DNA from 2 places in the Bradyrhizobium oligotrophicum S58 genome. Region 2 is predicted to be linked to the other one. Evidence: predicted binding sites of a transcription regulator. Region 2 holds the regulator's gene; the other holds the start of a gene.
The links. The regulator HrcA, encoded in region 2, represses chaperone genes, less so after heat shock. The targets are predictions, from matches to a motif close to GTTAGCACTCNCNNNNNGNGAGTGCTAAC.

Region 1 (7,735 bases), 3.1 Mb from region 2:
GTCATGACCGGCGGCATGGCCGGCATCGCCGGAACCGTGCTGGTGCTGTATGCGACGCTTCTTGCTCCGCTCATTCCCGATGCCGCCGCGCATTTCGTGATCGCCTCGGTGCTAGGCGCACCGGCTGCGATTCTGATCAGCCTGATCATGGTGCCGGAGACGTCGAAGCAGCTCACCGGCGGCACGCTCGGCGACCCCGACACGCAGGCCACGTCGACGATGGATGCCATCGTCAAGGGCACCAGCGCCGGGCTCGAACTGCTGATGAACATCGTCGCGCTGTTGCTGGTGCTGGTCGCGCTGGTTCATCTCGCCAATGCGATCCTGTCGCTGTTGCCCGCGATCGGCGGCGCCGACATCTCGTTGCAGCGGCTGCTCGGCCTCGTCATGGCGCCGGTGTGCTGGCTGATGGGCCTGCCGTGGTCGGAGGCCGTCACCGCCGGCAGCCTGATGGGCACCAAGACGGTGCTGAACGAGCTGATCGCCTATGTCGAGCTCGCCAAGCTCGACACCACCGCGATCGACCCCCGCGCGCGGCTGATCATGCTCTATGCGATGTGCGGCTTCGCCAACTTCGCCAGCCTCGGCATCATGATCGGCGGCCTCGGGACGATGGCGCCGACGCGGCGCGACGAGATCAATGCGCTCGGCCTCAAATCAATCGTCTCGGGCACCCTCACCACCTGTCTGATGGGAGCCATCGTCGGCCTGCTGACGTGAGCCGAGCTCGGTGTTGTCCGGCTGCAGCAGCGGGGCGACCCTCGCCATCACCGCATCCGAGCCTTCCGCCGTGAGATGCGCATGGTCGAAGGAGAGCGGGACATCGCCCGCGGTGAGCGGACAGCGCCCGTTCTCGCAGACGATCGACAGGATCGAGACGTAGGAGAGCCCCTCGCCCGTCGGCAGCGCCGCCTGCATCGCCGCGTCCAGCGCAAAGATATCCGACCGGACGAACGTCGCACCGTCGGGTGTCACGCCGCGCAAGGTCGCGCGCGCCAGCATGGATGGCAGCCGCGCCCGAAACTGCACGGATGGGCCGAGCAGCACCACCGGAATGCCCGCGTCCTGAAGGCGTCCGATGGTCTGTCTGAGGTCGCGCAGCATGCCCGGAAAGCGCGGCGGCCGCGCATTCTCGAGCCAATCGGCCGACATCACCACGAGATCGGGCCGCGCTTGCGCGAAATAGTCTCGCATCTGGCTTGCGAAGGCGCGGCAGGACGCGACGCCCTGTGTCTCCGCGCTGAAGGTCGGCATGCACGTCGGCTGGCTCGCCTGCATGATGTTGACGGTGCGTGGATCGAGGTGAGCTGCGAGGCCGTGATAGTAGTGCGCGGCAAAGCTGTCGCCCCACAGCAGGACGTTGGTCTTGCCGGTCACCGGACGGAGACACTCTGCGGGCACGCGGCCGTCCGGTGTCGTGAAGCAGGTGCCGTAGCGATAGACCGGCTTCATGTCATAGCTGTTATAGGCATCGTAGCGCTGCGCCGCGCGGTCGTCGTCAGACGCGGACCCGGCGCGCAGCAGGCCTACGCCGCTGCCGACGAGCAGCAGCAGGCTCGCCAGCGCGGCCAGGCCGAAGGCGGCGCGCGGTGTCGGCGCGAGTTGCCGCGTCCGGAATGGCTGCTCGACGAAGCGCCAGGACAGCGTGGCCACAGCGACCGTCAGGGCGAACAAGGCCGCCCGCTCCCAGCCCTCGAGTGCGAGACCGGGCTTGGCGAAGCGCGCAAACGCAAACAGCGGCCAGTGCCAGAGATACAGCGAATAGGAGATGCCGCCGAAGAACGCCGCCACATTGAGCGGCGACAGCCGGCTGCGCGGCACGTTGGCAACGCCCACCCCGCTCCACAGGAACAGCGCGGCGCCGAGGCATGGCGCGAGCGCGTTGACGCCGGGGAAGCCCGGTCCGGCACGCAACGACAGGATCGGGATCGCCATCAGCAGCAGCGACAGCGCGCGAGCGAGGCGCTGCGCCAGGCCGGGACGCAATGCGGGCAGGCCTGAAACCGCAACGAGGCTGCCGAGCAGGAATTCCCAGGCACGCGGCGGGCTGAGGAAGAACGCGCTCGCAGATGCGTTGCCTCGCATCAGCATCAGGCCGAGCACGAACGAGCCTGCAGCAAGCAGCGCCAGGGTGAGCGGCAGCGCCAGCCGGCGCCCACGCGCCAGCCGCAGCACGGCCCAGACCACCACCGGCAGCACCAGATAGAACTGCTCCTCGACCGCCAGCGACCAGGTATGCAGCAGCGGCTTCTCGACCGCCGCGTGGTCGAAATAGCCGGACTGCAGCCAGAAGAAGATGTTCGAGGTGAAGGTGACGACGGCGGCCGCGGACCGGAAGAACTCGACGCGCTCGGAGCTCAGCATGTCCTGCGACGCAGGGATCGCCGCGAATGCCACCATGACGTAGAGCGCCGGCAGCAGCCGTCGCACCCGCCGCTCGTAGAATTGCGCGAACGAAAAGCGCGCCTGCGCCATCTCCGACGCGATGATGCCGGTGATCAGGTAGCCGGAGATCACGAAGAAGATGTCGACGCCGACGAAGCCGCCGAAGATCGCGGGCGCCTCGAAGTGAAATGCGACGACGGAGAGCACCGCAATGGCGCGCAGCCAATCGATGTCCTCGCGATGAGCGGGAGGTGAATCTGAAGCTGCGCGCGCGCCGGCGATACGGGGCTGCATCGATGCGCGCATTCGCGGCGCGATCGTGCTCCTTGGAGCGAACTGGACGACAAAGGGCGGCAACGGGACGGGTCAGCCTTACGCAAGCCCACGGCGAACACGTCTGACGGATCCGTCGCCGGCCCATCCGTCCCAATGACGCGAGACTGGATGTCGACACACACGCGCGATGGGACCGCCGTCCATCGCACGCTAATGTTTCCATCCATTTCTGTCGGCTTTACGTCGACAGTTCGACCGTTTTGAAGTCGGCCGGCAGGATCACTTCGAGCAGCTCGACGTCGTTGGAATAGTCGAGGATCATGTGCCGGATCTTCGGCGGCTGGGTCCAGCAGCTGCCTTCTTTCATCAGCGTCTCGCCGACGCCTTCGAGATAGCTCTTCACCCAGCCCTTCAGCACATAGACCATCTGGAAGTCGACGGCATGGGTGTGCAGCTTCGACACCTCGTGCGGATTGCACGGCGGCAGCATGCGGATGACGTGCGCCCGCGCCAGGCCGTGGGTTGCGTGGGCAATGCCGAGGTCGCGGTAGACAGCGTAGGTGCGCAGGCCGTCGGCCTTGAAGTCCTCCTCGCGGTGATGGCTGATCGCGACCTTCTGCTTCGGCCGCCGCGGCGCCGGCGCCAGCCGTCCCTGGCTGACGAGCGCATTGCGCGCGGACGGCGCGGCGGCCGCGCCCGGCTTGGCCGGCACTTTCGCGAGCGTCCTGGTGTTGGTCTTCGTGACGGCCTTCGCCGTCGCCTTGCTGCTCTTGCCAGTCCTCAGCGATGCGGCCTTGGCGGCGGCACGCGATGCGGGCTTGGTGGTGCGGCTCTTCGTGGCCATGGTGCTCTCCCCTGCGAGTCCTCGATGCAAGGTTAGCACACATTGGAGAAGCTCAGCAGAGCCACGACGAGAGGTCGTCATTCCGGGGCGTGCGAAGCACGAGCCCGGAATCCATTGCTCCGCACGTTCTGCCGCCCGATGGATTCCGGGCTCGCGCTTCGCGCGCCCCGGAATGACAGCGTTGGTAGAGCGACCAACGCGCCGTCAACTCAATGCAGCACGAACACGCCGTCGACGGCGCGCAGCTCGGCCGGCTTGATCAGCTTGGAATGCGCCACCGTGACCGAGTACAAGGGGCCCTCGATCTTCTCCTCCCAGAACGCCAGGAAATCCTTCAGAGCCGGGAATTTCGGGAACAGGTCGTAGTTCTGCCAGACGTAGGTCTGCAGCAGCGAGCGGTGATCCGGCATCCGATACAGGATCTGCGCGGTCGTCAGCCCGTAACCCAAGACCTGTTTCCGAAAGTCCTCGGAAACTTCACCCTTCGACGCCATGCCAACCTCCGTTTCTGGAGCGCATGTCCGGTGTGGCGACCGGGATTGGAGCCAGCCGGCGAAGATGCGCTCACTCGTCAAGAAATGTGACGCATGTCATCAATCCATCACAAGCCTAAATGTTTAACGGGCTGTTGAAATATGCTGCATTAGCAGCGACTTAGCCCGGGTGCTAATACGGGGTTTCACGATCCGTTCCGCCGCCATTAACGATATCGGAGCGCTTTGGCAGAGCCCGCGTTCGACTGCCAATTTTTCTGCTACAAGCCCTTGCTCGGCATAGAACTCTCGCTTATCTCCAGCCTGCGTGCTGGCACTCGCCGGCGCCGACTGCCAAAATCCCAGAAACTGAAATCGCCTCAATAAATTAGGAGGACCGTATGGCTTTCCGTCCGCTTCACGACCGCGTCGTGGTCAAGCGCATCGACGCCGAAGAGAAGACCGCTGGCGGCATCATCATTCCCGACTCGGCCAAGGAAAAGCCCTCGCAGGGCGAAGTGATCGCGGTGGGCCCGGGCGCCCGCGACGAGAGCGGCAAGCTGGTCCCGCTCGACGTCCAGGTCGGCGATCGCGTGCTGTTCGGCAAGTGGTCGGGCACCGAGGTCAAGATCGACGGCCAGGAGCTGCTCATCATGAAGGAAAGCGACATCATGGGCGTGATCACCGACACCGCGGCAAAGAAGAAGGCCGCCTAAGCCAAACCCGCTCAACGCTCACCCCTGAGGAGCGCCTGCGGGCGCCCTTTCCGAGGGTGAGACGAATAGTTCAACTCAGGGAAACCCAATATGTCAGCGAAAGACGTGAAGTTCGGCGTCGAAGCCCGCGACCGCATGCTGCGCGGTGTGGACATCCTCGCCAATGCCGTGAAGGTCACGCTCGGTCCGAAGGGCCGCAACGTCGTCCTCGACAAGTCGTTCGGCGCTCCCCGCATCACCAAGGACGGCGTCACCGTCGCCAAGGAGATCGAGCTCGACGACAAGTTCGAGAACATGGGCGCGCAGATGGTGCGCGAGGTCGCCTCGAAGTCCGCTGACGCGGCCGGCGACGGCACCACCACCGCGACCGTGCTGGCCCAGGCCATCGTCCGCGAGGGCGCCAAGGCCGTTGCCGCCGGCATGAACCCGATGGATCTGAAGCGCGGCATCGACCTCGCGGTCGAGGCGGTCGTGGCCGACCTCGTCAAGAACTCCAAGAAGGTCACGTCGAACGACGAGATCGCCCAGGTCGGCACCATCTCGGCGAACGGCGATGCCGAGATCGGCAAGTTCCTCGCCGACGCGATGAAGAAGGTCGGCAACGAGGGTGTCATCACCGTCGAGGAAGCCAAGTCGCTCGAGACCGAGCTCGACGTCGTCGAGGGCATGCAGTTCGACCGCGGCTACATCTCGCCCTACTTCGTCACCAACGCCGACAAGATGCGCGTCGAGATGGATGACGCCTACATCCTGATCAACGAGAAGAAGCTGTCGTCGCTGAACGAGTTGCTGCCGCTGCTCGAGGCCGTGGTGCAGACCGGCAAGCCGCTGGTCATCGTCGCCGAGGACGTCGAGGGCGAGGCTCTGGCCACCCTGGTCGTCAACCGCCTGCGTGGCGGCCTGAAGGTCGCCGCCGTCAAGGCGCCGGGCTTCGGCGATCGCCGCAAGGCCATGCTGCAGGACATCGCGATCCTGACCGGCGGCCAGGCGATCTCGGAAGACCTCGGCATCAAGCTCGAGAACGTCAACCTCTCCATGCTCGGCCGCGCCAAGAAGGTGATGATCGACAAGGAGAACACCACCATCGTCAACGGCGCCGGCAAGAAGGCCGACATCGAGGCGCGAGTTCAGCAGATCAAGGCGCAGATCGAGGAGACCACCTCGGACTACGACCGTGAGAAGCTGCAGGAGCGTCTGGCCAAGCTCGCGGGCGGCGTCGCGGTGATCCGCGTCGGCGGCGCGACCGAGGTCGAGGTCAAGGAGCGCAAGGATCGCGTGGATGACGCGATGCATGCGACCCGCGCGGCTGTCGAGGAAGGCATCCTGCCGGGCGGCGGCGTCGCCCTGCTCCGTGCCTCCGAGCAGCTCAAGGGCCTGCGCACCAAGAACGACGACCAGAAGACCGGCATCGAGATCGTCCGCAAGGCGCTCTCCGCCCCGGCCCGCCAGATCGCGATCAACGCGGGCGAGGACGGCTCGGTCATCGTCGGCAAGATCCTGGAGAAGGACCAGTACGCCTATGGCTTCGACAGCCAGACCGGCGAGTACGTCAACCTGGTCTCCAAGGGCATCATCGACCCGACCAAGGTGGTTCGCGCCGCGATCCAGAACGCCGCCTCCGTGGCTGCGCTGCTGATCACGACCGAGGCCATGGTCGCCGAGCTGCCGAAGAAGAACGCCGGCGGCCCCGCGATGCCTCCGGGCGGCGGCATGGGCGGCATGGACTTCTAAGTCCAGCCTTCCTCGCGAAGACACACGAAGGGCGCGGCGCAAGCCGCGCCCTTTTTGTTTGTGACGTAGCCCGGATGAGCGAAGCGACATCCGGGGCCTCACGAGCCGTGCTGGTGAACCCGCATGTCGCTTCGCTCATGCGGGCTACGACATCTGCGACCGCCGCTACCTCACCATCGTCCCGATCCGCTCGAAGCGGATCCGACCCGGCTTGCCTTTCTCGGCGGCCGCTGTCGAGAAGAAGATCATGGCGGCGCGACCTATGACGTTCTCGATCGGCACATAGCCGATCGCGCTAAGCACGCGGCTGTCGGTGGAGTTGTCGCGGTTGTCGCCCATCATGAACAGGTGGCCGGCGGGCACGACATAGACGCTGGTGTTGTCGAAGAAGCCGTTGTCCACGCAATCGAGCGTCTCGTAGCTCACGCCGTTCGGCAGGGTCTCGCGCCAGCGCTTGACGCGCTCGCTCGCATCGCCGCCGCAGGCTGGCTCTCCGGTCAGATCCTCGACCCGCTCGCGCGCGACGGCTGTGTCGTTGATGTAGAGCACTCCGTCCTTCATCTGGACACGATCGCCGGGCAGTCCGACGATGCGCTTGATGTAGACGGTCGCATTGTCCTTCGGCAGGAAGAATGCGACCACGTCGCCGCGCGCCGGCGTCGCGCCCCAGATCCGCGCCGAGGGCGGCAAGGAGGATGGCCAGGGCAGCGGCCACGTGAAGCGGCTGTAGCCATAGGGATATTTCGACACGAAGAAGACATCGCCGACAAGAAGAGTTGGAATGTTCGAGGATGATGGAATGTTGAACGGCTGAAACAGAAAGGTGCGGATCAGCACCGGCGAGGCCAGCAGCAGGCACAGCAGCACAAAACCTGCGACGAAGATGGCCGCGATCGCCCACCACGGCTCCTGCCGTCGCCTGACCTCTCCGGCGTCCACGCTCGTCATGACGTTCCCCAGCCTACCGCGTACGAGGATGATCGATCGCGACACTGCGCGCAATCGCAAATTGCGCGCAGTGCGGCAACCTTCATCTCGCGCGTCGGTACATCACGTCCGTTCGCAGCACGTATTTGCGGCCCCGGATCACGGGATCGCCCCGATGCATGATTGGATGATGAAACAGCAGTGCCATGCCCTTCTCCGGAATGATGCGCAGCGGACCATCCGGCATCAGGCCGGTGTCGTCGCAGAACGACGTCGCCCCACCTTCGAAATCATCGTTGAGATAGATCAGGAAGGTGAAATAGCTGCGCTCGCCATTGTCGCGTGCGAAATGGCTGTCGCGATGCCAGTCGAACTTCTGGCCG
Region 2 (7,735 bases):
TCGATTTGCCGCCAAAATGCCTGATGAATTCGCCCCGATGGACAGCCTCATCGCCGCAGGCGATCAAAACCGCGCGTCCGGCCTGTTGCAGAGGGAGCAAAGCCGCTAAAAGCATCGCCGCCGACGACCACGCTGGCGAGGACCCAGACGCCTCCGCGCGAGGCCCCGGTCAACGAGGCAAATGTTTGATGATGATCTTTCGACTCTTCACCGCGGCCACCCTGCTGATCTCGCTGTTGCACCCCGCATTGGCCGCGGACGCCATATTTCCGCCCGGTGTCCGCGTCGGTCTCGCGCCCCTGGTCGGGCTCGCCAAGGCCAAGAATTTCTCCGGCTTCGAAACCGAGGATCAGAGCGTCAAGGTGCTGTTGACCGAACTGCCGGCAGCCGCCTATGGCGAGGTGAAGAACGCGTTTGCCGCCAATCCGGGCGGTGCCGGCGGCATCAAGCCGGAGAGCATCGAGACCGCGGCAGGCACGGCCTACTACACCGTGGAGAACGGCCGTGACGGCGCCGCGCCCGTGCGGCGCTACTCGATGATCCTGCCCGGAAGCGGCTTCTCAGGCTACGTGGCGGTGCAGATCCCCGAAGCCGCAAGCCGGATCTATACCGACGACGCCGTGCGCCAGATGTTCGCCTCCGCCGTGATCCGCAAGGACGTCCCGGTCGATGAGCAACTGTCGATGATGCCGTTCAAGGTCACCGACCTCTCCGGCTTCAAGACCATCCGCACGCTGGGACCGGGCGCGCTGATTCTCGCCGATGGCGACGATGAGAAAGGCTTCGAGGCAGCACCGTTCGTGGTGATCGGGCTCGTGGCCGGCGTGGCGCCCGAGGCCGGCGACCGCGGCCGCGTCGCGCAGCAGGCGGCCACCACCATTCCGGGGGTCCGGGAAGCCCGCATCACGATGTCGGAGCCGATCCGCATCGATGGCATGCCGGCCTATGAGACCCGCATCGAGGCCACCAGCGGCAAGGACAATACGCCGGTGACCGTCGTGCAATGGCTGCGTTTCGGCGGGCCGAACACGCTGCGGATCATCGGCAGCGCGCCGCGCGACCAGTGGTCGGCGGCCTTCCCGCGCTTTCGCGCCGTCCGCGACGGCATCCAGCCGAGAGGCTAGCGACGTCCCAGCTCAGCTCGACCGCCTGACATAGATGTCGATGTCCCCGACGGTCTCGGACAGGCGGTAGTCGCGGAGCAGGCGCTCGAGCTCCGGACTTGCCCGAAGCCACTGGCCCCAATGGCCCGTCATGTTGTCGACCAGCACGATCGCCGGGCTGGTGCGCCGGAAATCGTCGATCAAACCTCTGCGCTCTCGCTCGAGATAGGACTGAAACACGGCGAGCCGCCGCGAGTCTCCCGATTCGGTCGCGCGCACATAGTTGGCGTAACTCGCGATCAGTAGGCTTTGTTGTCGCGAGGCCCAGATGCCGCCGACGGCCCGCGTCAGGGGATGCCCGATGCCGCCGTCGCCCGAGATCGCCAGGATGGTCGGATGCGCCAGGCCGAGGCGGGCGATCGCAGGCTGCAGCATGCGCACGTCGATGACGTGGTTGAACCACACCATCCCAGCCATGAACAACGATGCCGCAACGGCGGCGGTCCCGATGCTGGGCCTGCGGGGCTGCTGGTCGGGGCCAGTCTCCCACGAGCCGATGGCGTAACCGAAGCCGAGCCAGGCAAAGGCCATCATCGGGTAGGAATGATACGGCCAGCCTTTGCGCTGCAGCAGGTAGACGAATGCGAACGCGATCGCCCCCGTCAGCAACAGCAGCATCGTTGGCCTCACTCCGCGGTCTTGCTGGAGCGCGAGCGCGGCCATCAAGGTGATGGCCCAGAGCGCAATTGCTGGCTTCATCACCATTTCGCCGAGCGGAAGACCGACCGAATAGACGTCCCGGATCAGCGGCCACATCTCGCTGAAATACTCCGGAAAGAACATCACCGTGCAGGCGCCGTATCCAACCACGAGGGCGGCTGCGATGACGGTTTCGAGACTGCAGAGGATCCGCGGCGATTTCAGACGGGCGGCCAGGAGGGCGTACACGCTCAGCATGGCCAGCGAAAAATGCGGCTTGAAGCAAAGAGCCAGCCCGAGACCGACGCCGGCAACCGCGATGCCCCACAACGAAGGCGCCTCGCGGTTGATCCGAAGCGCCAGCACCGCAAAGACCGGCATCAGCTCGATGACGGCGATGTGCTCGCGCTGCCCAAAGGATTGGACGGGCAACACGACCAGCACAAGCAGCGCCGTGATCGCGAGCGGCCACCTCTGGCCAGCGGACAGCGCGGTCGAGCGTCGCAAAATCGAGGCGCTGAGCCCGAGCGACAGCACCACGGCAATCATCACCATCGCATCGACGACGCGTTCAGCGGGAAGATCCAACGCCCGCGCGAGCAGGATGCCCGGGACGTAGACCAGGACCGCCATCGGCGGGTTGGTCTCCAGGATCTCCGAATAGAGCCGCTGGCCCTCCAGCCAGCGCTCGCCGGCGATCAGGAGCCAGCTCACGTCGCTGTTCGCGGCAACCAGCTGCCGCATCAAGATACCGACGGCGAAGACAGTGACGAGGACCAGCCAGCCCGTCAGGCCCGACCATCGTTCTGCAGTCTTGACCGGCTGCAGAACGAAGCCGCCATCCGCCTGGACATCGATGGTCATGGTGCCGGTTGCTGTTCCCCGTTGATTTACGGACCATACCGAGGCACCTTTAATCGATTGTTTATTTCTGCCGCGACAATTTTTGGTTTATCGTCGGGCGGTCATGGCCGGCCTCATCGAGGCCTGGTGCGTCATGTGCCCGCCGACGGATTGGCGCGTCGTGTCTCGGACCACAGGGATGAGGATGAACCGACGACAGATCCTCCGGGCGCTCGGCAGCTCGGCGTTTGCAGCAGCAATGGCCAACCGCGCCGATGCGGCGGCCGCGTCGATCAAGCCGGACGACGCATCGGCGCTGCTCGTGATCGACGTCCAGAACTGCTTCCTGCCCGGCGGCAGCCTCGCCGTGAAGGACGGCGAGCAGGTCGTGCCGGTCATCAACAGGATCGCGAAGGCGTTCAGCAACGTGGTCCTGACGCAGGACTGGCACACACCGGGACATGTCTCGTTTGCCTCCAGCCATTCTGGCAAGAAGCCGTTCGAGCTGATCGATCTCGCTTATGGCAAGCAGGTGCTGTGGCCGGATCATTGCGTGCAGGGCACCGACGGCGCGGCGCTGTCGAAGGATCTCGCAATCCCGCAGGCCGAGCTCATTCTGCGCAAGGGCTTCCACAACGACGTCGACAGCTACTCGGCCTTCACCGAAGCCGACGGCAAGACCAGCACGGGCCTCGCCGCCTATCTGAAGGCGCGCGGCATTGCCCGCGTATTCGTGGCGGGATTGGCGACCGATTTCTGCGTGGCCTGGACCGCGCTCGACGCGCGCAAGGCGGGTCTCGACACCTATGTGATCGAAGACGCCTGCCGCGGCATCGACACCCAGGGCTCGCTCGCGAAAGCCTGGACCGACATGGCCGCCGCCGGCGTCAAGCGGATCGGCTCCGAAGACATCGCGGTATAGCCTCGCGCGACACGTCTTGGCCCAAACAAAAAGCCACGGGCGCAACGCCCGTGGCTTTTTCGATTTCCGGGATCGGCCAGCGTCCGTCAGGCGGCGCTGTTGGACTGGTCGTTGGCGGGCGCAGGCTTCGCGCCCCCCTTGGACACGCCGACCAGCGCGGGGCGCAGAATACGTTCGCCGATCATGAAGCCGGCCTGCACGACCTGCACCACGGTGCCGGAGGGAACGGAGGGATCCGGGACCTCGTACATCGCCTGCTGGAAGTTGGGGTCGAACTTCTGCCCCGTGGGGTCGAACTTCTTGACGCCGTTCTTCTCCAGCGTGTTGAGCAGGGAGCGTTCGGTCAGCTCGACGCCCTCGATCAACGACTTGAGGCCGGCATCGGCATTGGCACGGGTTTCCTCCGGCACTGCGTCGAGCGCGCGCTGCAGATTGTCGGCAATGTCGAGCACATCGCGCGCAAAGCCGGTGATGCCGTACAGGCGCGCATCCGCGACTTCACGGGCGGTCCGCTTGCGCAGATTCTCCATCTCGGCCAGCGTGCGCAGCATCTTGTCACGCGCGTCGGCCGCTTCCTTGGCGAAGGCCTCGGCAGAGCCGGTCTCGGGATCGTCGGGCATGATGTACGGCTTGGAGACGACGGGTTCGCTGGCCTGCGCCGGGTTTTCCGGATCATTCTTGTGCAGGTCGGGATCGGTCATGGACAGACTTCTCGCAAATTCGGCTGAACGGGTTCTTGGGATGTCGGGCGGGATATCGTGCTTTAGGCAGCGAAAATCAAGCGCGACCTAACGAACGCGCCGGTGGCGCTGTCGGCGGGTTAACCATCTCATTCGTCAGCCACCCAGCAGTCGGCTGACGAGACGCGCGGCATAGTCGACGGTCGGAATCACCCTTGCATAGTTCAATCGGGTGGGACCGATGACGCCGAGCACGCCGACGATGCGCCCGGTGGCATCAGTGTAAGGCGAGACGATCGTCGACGATCCCGACAATGAGAACAGCTTGTTCTCGGAGCCGATGAAGATGCGGACCCCTTCCGCGCTCTCTGCGCGTCCCAGGAGATCGACGACGCCGCGCTTGGTCTCGAGATCATCGAACAGGCGCCTGACCCGTTCGAGATCTTCGAGCGCGTGCAGATCCTCCAGGAGGTTGGCGTGGCCACGCACGATCAGCTGGCGATCGTCGCTGTCGCCGCCGGACCAGCTCGCGACGCCGGCGGCGATCACCTTCTGCGTCAGCTGATCGAGCTCGGCACGATCATGCGTCAGCGCCGTCTCGAGCTCGAGCCGCGCTTCCGCCAGCGTCCGCCCCCTGATCCTGGCATTGAGGAAATTCGACGCCTCGGTCAGCGCCGAGGACGGCACGCCCGGCGGCAGCGCCAGCACCCGGTTTTCGACCTGTCCGTCCTCGCCGACCAGCACGACGAGCGCGCGCTCGGGTTCCAGCCGGACGAATTCGATGTGCTTCAGCCTTGTGTTGGATTTTGCGGTCAGAACGACGGCAGCGGCGCGGGTCAGACCGGACAGCCGCGTCAGCGCCTCGTCGAGTGCAGCCTCGACCGACTGCGCCCGGCCGACGGACGCAAGCTGGCTCTGGATCGATTGCCGCTCGGCTTCGGTCATGTCCCCGACCTGCATCAGGGCATCGACGAAGAAGCGCAAGCCCGCCTCGGTGGGCAGGCGGCCGGCCGAGGTATGTGGCGCAAAAATCAGGCCGAGCTGCTCGAGATCGGCCATCACGTTGCGCACCGAGGCTGGCGACAATGGAACCGCGATCAGGCGCGAGATGTTGCGCGAGCCGACCGGCTCGCCGGTCGCGAGATAGCTTTCGACGATCTGCCGAAAGATCTCGCGCGACCGCTCGTTGAGCTGCGCAAGCCCTGCAGGCGGTGTCATCAGGTTGATCGGATCGTGGTGGGCCACCAGAGACTCTCCTCCCCACTTGCCTATAATGTGTCCATGCGGCGGCTCGGTGGCAAGCGGGTCATGAGGAGGGGGCTCCCGGCGCGACGACGGTCCCCTGATAAACCCTTGCCGCTGCCGGTCCCGGCTCCTACAAGGCCGTCCAAACACCCTCTTTTGCCTCTTTCACGGAGAGAATCATGCGGCCGAGCCGCCGTGCACCGGATGAACTGCGGGCCGTGAGCCTGGAACGCGGCGTCGTTAAATACGCCGAGGGCTCCTGCCTGGTGAAGTTCGGCGACACCCATGTGCTGGTCACCGCCACCCTGGAAGACCGGCTGCCGCCCTGGCTCAAGGGCCAGGGGCGCGGCTGGATCACGGCCGAATACGGCATGCTGCCGCGCGCCACGCTGGAGCGGACCCGTCGCGAGGCCTCCGCCGGCAAGCAGACCGGCCGCACGGTCGAAATCCAGCGCCTGATCGGGCGCTCGCTGCGCACCGCCATCGACCTGGAAGCGCTCGGTGAGCGCCAGATCACGGTCGATTGCGACGTGCTGCAGGCCGATGGCGGCACCCGGACGGCATCGATCACCGGCGCCTGGGTGGCGCTGGCCGACTGCATCAAGTGGATGAAGTCGCGCAACATGATCAAGACCGAGGTGCTGCGCGCCAACGTCGCCGCGATCTCCTGCGGCATCTACAATGGCACGCCGGTGCTCGATCTGGATTACGCTGAGGATTCCGAGGCTGAGACCGACGCCAATTTCGTCATGACCGGCGACGGCCGCATCATCGAGGTCCAGGGCACGGCAGAAAAGACGCCGTTCACCGAGGCCGAATTCCTGGCGCTGATGGCGCTCGCGCGCAAAGGCGTCGCCCGGCTGGTCGATCTGCAGAAGCTGGCGGTCGCGTGAGCAGTCCGCACCGCAAGCTCTCGGGGCGCATCGTCATCGCAACCCACAATCCCGGCAAGCTGGCCGAGATGCGTGAGCTGCTGGCGCCCTACGGCATCGAGGCCGTTTCGGCCGGCGAGCTCGGGCTGGGCGAGCCCGACGAGACCGGTGACACGTTCGAGTCCAATGCGCGGATCAAGGCGGTGGCCGCGGCGGAGGCGGCGCAGCTGCCGGCCTTCGCCGACGATTCAGGCATCGTCGTCGACGCGCTCGACGGCGCACCCGGCATCTACTCCGCACGCTGGGCAGGGCCGGACAAGGATTTCACCGCGGCAATGACGCGGATCGAGCGCCTGCTGCAGGAGCGCGGCGCGACGGATGCCGGCAAGCGCGGTGCACATTTCGTCTCGGCGCTGTGCGTGGCCTGGCCGGACGGCCATATCGAACAGGTCGAAGCGCGCGTCGACGGCACCTTGGTGTGGCCGCCGCGCGGCACGGCCGGCTTCGGCTACGACCCGATGTTCCTGCCGGACAATCACGATCGCACTTTCGGCGAGATGACGAGCATCGAGAAGCACGGCCTGCCGCCGCTCGGCCTCGGCCTGTCGCATCGGGCGCGCGCCTTCGTGAAGCTCGCGGAGATCTGCCTTGACCAGCGCTGACAGCGAAGCGTTCGGCGTCTATGTGCACTGGCCGTTCTGCCTGTCGAAATGTCCCTATTGCGACTTCAACAGCCACGTCCGGCACGCCGCCATCGACCAGGACCGCTTCGCCCGCGCCTTCGCCCAGGAGATCGCGACCACCGCCGCCCGCACCGGGCCGCGCACCGTCACCTCGATCTTCCTCGGCGGCGGCACGCCGTCGCTGATGCAGCCGCAGACCGTCGGCGCCATTCTCGATGCGATCGGCAAACATTGGCGCGTCGCTGGCGATGTCGAGGTGTCGCTGGAGGCCAATCCGACCAGCGTCGAGGCAACGCGCTTTGCCGGCTATCGCGCGGCCGGCGTCAACCGGGTCTCGCTCGGCGTCCAGGCGATGGACGATGCGTCGCTCAAGATGCTGGGACGACTGCACACCGCCGAGGAGGCGATGAACGCCGTCGCCATCGCCCGCGGCGCCTTCGATCGCTATTCCTTCGACCTGATCTATGCACGCCCCGACCAGACCCCCGCGATGTGGACCGAGGAGCTGACGCGCGCAATCGGCGAGGCGGCCGAGCATCTGTCGCTCTATCAGCTCACCATCGAAGAGGGCACGCCGTTCTTCGGCCTGCACGCTGCCGGCAAATTGAAGACGCCGGACGAAGGTCTGGCGCGCACGCTGTACGACGTCACGCAGGACGTTTGCGGCCGTCATGGCCTGCCGGCCTAT

Region 1: a site for HrcA is predicted at 4,309-4,337, ahead of groES (co-chaperone GroES). Genes of this name have one in related genera too.

Annotation. Positions count from the first base shown of each region.
Region 1 is NC_020453.1:5,347,075-5,354,809, forward strand. Features, by position in the region: gene S58_RS23095 (NupC/NupG family nucleoside CNT transporter) at 1-720, shown strand, start outside; gene S58_RS23100 (acyltransferase family protein) at 658-2,679, opposite strand; gene S58_RS23105 (cupin domain-containing protein) at 2,900-3,505, opposite strand; gene S58_RS23110 (usg protein) at 3,715-3,999, opposite strand; gene groES (co-chaperone GroES) at 4,380-4,694, shown strand; gene groL (chaperonin GroEL) at 4,785-6,425, shown strand; gene lepB (signal peptidase I) at 6,591-7,373, opposite strand; gene S58_RS23130 (2OG-Fe(II) oxygenase) at 7,456-7,735, opposite strand, start outside.
Region 2 is NC_020453.1:190,509-198,243, forward strand. Features, by position in the region: gene S58_RS00905 (hypothetical protein) at 189-1,124, shown strand; gene S58_RS00910 (hypothetical protein) at 1,137-2,666, opposite strand; gene pncA (bifunctional nicotinamidase/pyrazinamidase) at 2,845-3,567, shown strand; gene grpE (nucleotide exchange factor GrpE) at 3,654-4,268, opposite strand; gene hrcA (heat-inducible transcriptional repressor HrcA) at 4,404-5,492, opposite strand; gene rph (ribonuclease PH) at 5,672-6,385, shown strand; gene rdgB (RdgB/HAM1 family non-canonical purine NTP pyrophosphatase) at 6,382-7,026, shown strand; gene hemW (radical SAM family heme chaperone HemW) at 7,013-7,735, shown strand, end outside.